DNA from 3 places in the Terrabacter sp. AAH1 genome. Region 1 is predicted to be linked to each of the others. Evidence: predicted binding sites of a transcription regulator. Region 1 holds the regulator's gene; each other region holds the start of a gene.
The links. The regulator LexA, encoded in region 1, represses DNA repair genes until DNA is damaged. The targets are predictions, from matches to a motif close to TCGAACANNTGTTCGA.
Positions count from the first base shown of each region.

Region 2: a site for LexA is predicted at 961-976, ahead of ACXR8F_RS21165 (alpha-ketoglutarate-dependent dioxygenase AlkB). Genes of this name have one in related genera too.
Region 3: a site for LexA is predicted at 726-741, ahead of ACXR8F_RS11025 (DUF6504 family protein). Genes of this name have one in related genera too.

Region 1 is NZ_JBTJJV010000007.1:45,426-47,681, reverse strand. It holds gene ACXR8F_RS12570 (LysM peptidoglycan-binding domain-containing protein) at 1-383, opposite strand, end outside; gene lexA (transcriptional repressor LexA) at 636-1,334, shown strand; gene ACXR8F_RS12560 (hypothetical protein) at 1,396-2,256, shown strand, end outside.
Region 2 is NZ_JBTJJV010000024.1:4,816-7,071, forward strand. It holds gene ACXR8F_RS21160 (maleylpyruvate isomerase family mycothiol-dependent enzyme) at 1-269, opposite strand, end outside; gene ACXR8F_RS21165 (alpha-ketoglutarate-dependent dioxygenase AlkB) at 288-938, opposite strand; gene recO (DNA repair protein RecO) at 1,072-1,800, shown strand; gene ACXR8F_RS21175 (isoprenyl transferase) at 1,838-2,256, shown strand, end outside.
Region 3 is NZ_JBTJJV010000005.1:268,228-270,483, forward strand. It holds gene ACXR8F_RS11020 (phosphatidylinositol-specific phospholipase C/glycerophosphodiester phosphodiesterase family protein) at 1-596, opposite strand, end outside; gene ACXR8F_RS11025 (DUF6504 family protein) at 856-1,260, shown strand; gene ACXR8F_RS11030 (SAV_6107 family HEPN domain-containing protein) at 1,294-1,761, shown strand; gene ACXR8F_RS11035 (DNA polymerase III subunit alpha) at 1,767-2,256, shown strand, end outside.

The DNA.
Region 1 (2,256 bases):
TCGGTGGTGCTGAGGCTGTTGGCGACCTGGAGCTCGACGACGCCGTCGGTGACGGGCAGCTGCGGGAGCTCGCGGGCCGCGATGCCCGACAAGGTCTGGCCCGCGGTGACGGTGACGGTACGGGGCTCGCCCGAGGCCGAGGCGAGCTGGCCGGCGAGCCCGACGGCGAGCAGGGAGACGACTGCGGCGACGAGCAGGGCGACCACGAGGCGGCCGAACCGGGTCAGGCGCAGCGGCGGCTGGGCTGCACGGGCTGCACGGGCGGCACGGGCTGCACGGGCTGCGTCGCGCCCGGTCGGCACGAGGACGAGCTGCGGGCGTGCGGCGGGCCGCGGCTCGCTGGTCTGCTGCTGACGAACGGCCTCGAGGACGATGGCGCTCATGGTGACCTCCCCTTGCTGCTGATCTGGCGAACACGTGTTCGATAGAACGTCTGTACGATTTGTAGCACGTATGTTCGAGGAAGTCGAGACACGCATCGAACAGGTGTTTGGCAACTGTGTTCGAACCTCGTTACTCTTTCCTCACACCACACACCTCACCAGCCACCACTGACACTGGGTCCCGAGCGGTTTCCCGAGCCGCTTGCGACCCGCGTTCAGCAGACGGTCTGACGAGCCGACGAAGGGGACACCATGGGCGTGACCGAGCTTCCCGACCGCGAGACCGGCGACGGGCTGACCGTGCGTCAGCGGCGAGTGCTCGAGGTGATCCGCAACTCCGTCGACCGCCGGGGCTACCCGCCGAGCATGCGCGAGATCGGCGACGCCGTCGGCCTCGCAAGCCCCTCGAGCGTCTCCCACCAGCTCAACGCCCTCGTGACCAAGGGCTACCTGCGACGTGACCCCAACCGGCCGCGCGCCCTCGAGATCGTCTCGCCCGACGCGACGGCGGAGGAGGCCGGCAGCCGCAGCGGCACCCATTACGACACCGAGACCGACTCGGGCGACGCCCGCCCCGAGGCCTCCTACGTCCCCGTCCTCGGGCAGATCGCCGCCGGCGTCCCGATCACGGCCGAGGAGGTCGTCGAGGACGTCTTCCCGCTGCCCAAGCAGCTCGTCGGCGAGGGCGACCTCTTCCTGCTCAAGGTCAACGGCGACTCCATGGTCGACGCGGCGATCTGCGACGGCGACTGGGTCGTCGTGCGCCAGCAGCAGCACGCCGAGAACGGCGACGTCGTCGCGGCGATGCTCGACAACGAGGCCACGGTGAAGACCTTCAAGCGCGTCGACGGCCATGTCTGGCTCATGCCGCACAACGAGGACTTCTCCCCCATCGACGGTGACCACGCGACGATCCTGGGCAAGGTCACCGCCGTCCTGCGCCGCATCTGACGGGCCGCCGGGGCTGCGTCCGACAGGCGCATCGCCCCGGCCCACGCCAGACTCTGGAGACGTGAGTCCTGCAGAGGAGACCACCATGGCCGCCGGGCGCACCCGCGATGTCGTCTACACCTACCGCTACCTGCGTGGCGCGATGATCGCACTCCTGCTCATGCTGCTGCTCTCGGTCGGCTACCAGTGGTGGTGGGAGACCGACCACAGCTGCTGGCTCGGGTCGATCAGCGCGTACTACTACACGCCCGCGCGCACGGTCTTCGTCGGCTCCCTCTGTGCGCTCGGGGCCAGCCTCATCGCCTACAAGGGGCACTCGTCCGAGGAGGACGTATTGCTCAACTTCTCGGGCTTCATGGCGTTCGTCGTCGCCATGGTCCCGACGGTGCCCGACTTCGGCTGCGGACCCAACGCCTACACCCAGACGCCCGCCGAGATCGCGGCGGCGGTGCGCAACAACATCTGGTCGCTCGTCGTCGTCGCGGCCATCGGTGCCGTCATCGTGGCGGCCCTGAAACGGGGCGCCATGGTGCGCGACGCCGCCGCGCGCCCCACTGCGCGCTCGGTGGTCGTGACCCTGGCCTGCGCCGGTGTCCTCCTCGTCGAGCTGGCCCTCTTCCTCGTCCTGCGCGACCGCTTCATCGCGCTGAGCCACGGCATCGCGGCGGCCACGATGGTGGCCGGCGTCATCGCCGTCATGGTGCTGAGCGCGCTGCGCACCGAGGAGCGGCACCGGGCCGTCGGTGACGACTCCGGTCGCGGTTACCGCCGCATCTACCTCGCCATCGCCGTCGCGCTCACGGCCGCCCTCGCCGCGACGGTCGTCGCGGCGCTGACCGTGACGGGCTTCGCCCACCTCGTCCTCGTCGCCGAGGTCGTCGTCATCGTGCTCTTCGCGACGTACTGGGGCGTCCAGACGAAG
Region 2 (2,256 bases), on a different contig from region 1:
AGCAGGCCGGCACGGTCGGCAGGGCGCTCCTCGCGGTCGGAGTCCATCGCGTCGAGCTCGGCCGGGTCGGTGAGACCCCGTTCGGCGATCTCGCCCCAGAACCACTGCACCTCGGCGAGGTGCCAGAGCAGGTCGTCGGCGTCCCAGTCGGGGCAGGTCGGCACACGCACGTCGGCGGGCGCCTCGGCGAGGGCGGCGCGGAACCGCGCCGAGTCGGCCGCGAGATGGTCGAGGAAGGGAAGGGGGCCACCTGAGCGGCTGGACGGCATACGGGAATCTCCTTGGTGTCAGCGGACGCCGGCTACACGGAACTGCACCGAGATGCGTGGTCCCATGGGGTCGGACGTCTTGGGCACCGAATGGTCCCACGTGCGCTGGCACGAGCCACCCATCACCACGAGGTCACCATGTCCGAGGGGGTAGCGCAAGCTCTTTGTCGTCGACCCGGGGATGGCTCCGCCGTCGCGCGGGCGCAGCGCCAAGGTGCGGGGCGACCCCAGTGACAGGATCGCGATCATCGTGTCGCTGTCGCGCGACCGGCCGATGCGGTCGCCGTGCCAGGCGACGCTGTCGCGGCCGTCGCGGTAGAGGCACAGCCCGGCGGTGACGAACGGCTCGCCGAGCTCGGCGGCGTAGTGCGCGCTGAGGGCGTCGCGCGCCTCGTCGAGCAGCGGGTGGGGGAGCTGCTCGCCGCCGGCGTAGAACTTGGTCAGTCTCGGCACGTCGACCACGGAGTCGTACATCTGTCGCCGCTCGGCGTGCCAGGGGACGTCGCGCAGCAGGGCGGTGAAGAGCTCGTCACCGGCGGCGAGCCAGCCCGGGCGCACGTCGACCCACGCGCCGCGCGCGAGGTGGTGGCGGGTGAGTCCGGTGCCGACGGCCCGCAGCGTCATCGCGTCGCTGAGGTCGAGCAGCGAACCCTGGAGAGCGAGGTCCATGCCCCCACGATAACCCGAAACCTCGAACGCGTGTTCGACTGACGCGGTCTGTCTCGAGCGCCTTCGCCGTGCTTTCCGGAGGCGACGGCGCGTGCGGTGCGGCGCACCACGGGCGGCGGGGGAGAATGGCCGCATGCCCCTCTACCGTGACGAGGCGATCGTCCTGCGCACCCACAAGCTGGGTGAGGCCGACCGCATCATCACGATGCTCACGCGCACGCGCGGGCGGGTGCGCGCGGTGGCCAAGGGCGTACGCCGCACGAAGTCGCGCTTCGGGTCGCGGCTCGAGCCCGGCATGGTCGTCGACGTCCAGTGCTACGAGGGTCGCAACCTCGACACCGTCACCCAGGTCGAGACTCTCGCCCCCTACGGCAACGCGATCGCCCGCGACTACACCGCCTACACGTGCGCGACCTCGATGCTCGAGACCGCGCTCCAGCTCACCGAGGAGCACGAGCCGCAGACCCAGCAGTACCTGCTCCTCGCCGGTGCGTTGCGGTCGCTCGCCGAGCGGGCGCACGACCCGGGGCTCGTCCTCGACGCCTACCTGCTGCGCTCGCTCGCCGTCGCCGGCTGGGCGCCGAGCTTCGTCGACTGCGCGCGCTGCGGCGCGAGCGGGCCGCACCGTGCCTTCAACGTGCAGTCGGGCGGGGCCGTCTGTTCCGTATGCCGTCCGCCCGGGTCGAGCGCACCCGCGCCCGAGACCTTCGAGCTGCTCGCCTCCCTGCTCGCCGGCGACTGGGAGGTTGCCGACGCGAGCGACGAACGGCATCGTCGTCAGGGCAACGGCATGGTCTCCGCCTTTCTGCAGTGGCACATCGAGCGTGGTCTGCGTTCGCTGCGCCTGGTCGAGCGTGCCTGAGCCGCAATCGAACCCGACTTCACCGATCCGGAGACCCATGTACGCCAAGCCGTTCCCGCACCCGTCCGGCGCCACGCCGCCCTCGATCCCCGCCGAGCTGCTCCCCAAGCACGTGGCGATCGTCATGGACGGCAACGGACGGTGGGCCAACCAGCGGGGGCTGCCGCGCACCAAGGGCCACGAGGCGGGGGAGGCGTCGCTGCTCGACGTCGTCGCTGGGGCCGTCGAGGTCGGCGTCACGCACCTGTCGGCATACGCGTTCTCGACGGAGAACTGGCGCCGGTCGCCCGAGGAGGTGCGCTTCCTCATGGGATTCAACCGCGACGTCATCCGGCGCCGCCGCGACCAGCTGCACGAGTGGGGCGTGCGCATGCGCTGGGTCGGACGCGCGCCGCGGCTCTGGCGGTCGGTCATCAAGGAGCTCGAGGTCGCCCAGGAGCTGACCCAGCACAACAC
Region 3 (2,256 bases), on a different contig from region 1:
GAGATGCCCTTGCCGAGGTCGCTGAGACGCCCGTCGTAGAAGGACCGGCGCGTCGTCGCGGCCTGCATGGCGGGCAGGTCGCGGTTGCCGGAGACGACGGCGGTGACGGCCCGGTGCTGCACCCGGCCCTGGCGGAAGGCGGTCACCAGCTCGGGGTACGCCGACAGCTGGCGCTCGATCACCGGCCAGGTGGCGCTGCCGTCCGACTTGACGTCGATGAGCAGGCGCAGCTTGCCGTTCCAGCCGGGGTAGATCGACCCGCCGTTGGCGCGGAACCGCTTCGCGAGCGGGTCGAGGTAGTGGCTGCGGAGGGTGCGGGTCAGGTCCGGGCCGTCGTGGCCGAGGTAGAGCTCACCGTCGACGAGCCAGACGTCGGCCTCGACCGAGGTGAAGCCGTGGTCCAGCGCATCGGCGAGCGGGCGCGCGTGCTCGTAGTCGTTGTGGGCGTGGGCCCGCTCGAGGGGTTGGGCGGTGGCACGGTGCGGGTTGCCGGTGGCCTCGAGGGCGGTCGCCGTGGAGGGGCTGCTCGTCGTGGCGAGGACGGCGGTGACGAGCAGGGTCGGGGTGAGGGTGATGAGGAAACGTCCGAGTCTCATGGACCCACCCTGTTCGCCCGTTCCGGTCGTCGGCCGACGCGAGGGTGAACGGCAGGCGACGGTTGTGGTCGTGACGCGGTTCCGGTCGTTCTTGACACGCTGTCGGCGCCGGGGGTTACGCTCTTCCCATCGAACAAGTGTTCGAACTTTGTTGGTTTCGTCAGTCAAGTCGTCGGTTGGTTGTCGGGCTGCTCGTGTGGGGCGCGGGTGGCTCGGGTCGTGATGTCCGGCCCGACGTGTCCGAGGGAGACGTGTCGTGGTGCGCAGGTTCAGTGACTCCGTCCAGGTGAGGGTCCGGAGAAGAGGGCAGGAGTGGGAGACCGCCCGCGAGGTCGGTCCGGAGAAGGGTGGCGAGAAGGACGCGAAGGCGCTCGGGTCCCCGGCGGGGACGGCGCCGGAGGCGTTCATCTGGCGCGGTCGCCTCTACGTCGTGCGCAGCGTCCTCGCCCAGTGGCGTGAGCGGCGCGCCTGGTGGCGCGATGCGCTCGAGGCCGACGAGGCGCAGGTGCGGCCCGGCGAGACGCTGGTCGCTGCGGCGTCCGAGCAGCACGTCTGGCGGGTCGAGGCGAGCCCGGGGTGGTCCTTCGCCCCCGGGGTCTACGACCTCGCCCACGACGAGTCCCCGAGGGGCGACCAGTGGTCGCTCGTCCGGGTCTCCGACTGAGCCGACATGAGACGAGAGAGGAGAGCCACCACCATGACCACCACCCACGACCTGCGACGTCCACCCATCTCGGCCGCCGTGCTCGACCTGCTCGAGCGGGGCCGCGCGACCCTCGAGTCCGCGTGCCGCACGAGCGATGCGTCCGAGCGCTACCGCGACTCCCACCTCGGTGCCCTGCGGGCTGCGGCTGCCCTCGTCGCCGCCCGCACCGTCCCGTCACCCCGATCCCGGCCGCGCAGCGTCTGGCAGGTCCTGCCCGGGGTGGCTCCCGAGCTGGGGGAGTGGGCCGCCTTCTTCGCCGCCTGCTCGGCCCACCGGTCGGTCATCGACCGTGGCGGTCACATCAGCGCCCGCGAGGCCGACGACCTGCTGCGCCAGGCCGAGATGTTCCTCGAGATCGTCCAGGACCTCCTCGGGGTCCCGGCGACGATCCCGCTGCCGCAGTCGATCACCCCCGTCTCGCCCGCCCCCGTCCCGAGGAGCCGGGCGAACACCGCGTGAGCAGCATGACCACCACCTCTTCCACCACCACTCACGGCTTCGTCCACCTGCACGTCGCGTCGGGCTACTCCATGCGCTACGGCACGGCCAAGCCGCACCAGCTCGTCGAGCGAGCCGCGGCCTTCGGGCAGCCGGCCCTCGCGCTGACCGACCGCGACGGGCTCTACGGCGCGGTGAAGTTCGTGCGCTCCTGCATGGAGCACGACATCGCCCCGATCCTCGGCGTCGACCTCGCCCTCGGGCCGGAGCGCCCCGAGCGGCAGCGTCCCGTGCGCACCCCCGTCCGAGGTGGGGCGCTCGTGGACCCCCGACTGCCTCGCGTCACGGTGCTGGCCCGGGGGAGCGCCACCGGTCTCGCACCCGGGGAGGGCTGGGGCGCCCTCTGTCGGCTCGTCACCGCCACCCACCTGCGTGGCGAGCGCGGCAACCCGGTCACCACCGCGAGCCTCGTCGCCGAGCACGCGCGCTCGGCGGACGACGGCGGGCCCTCCCGGC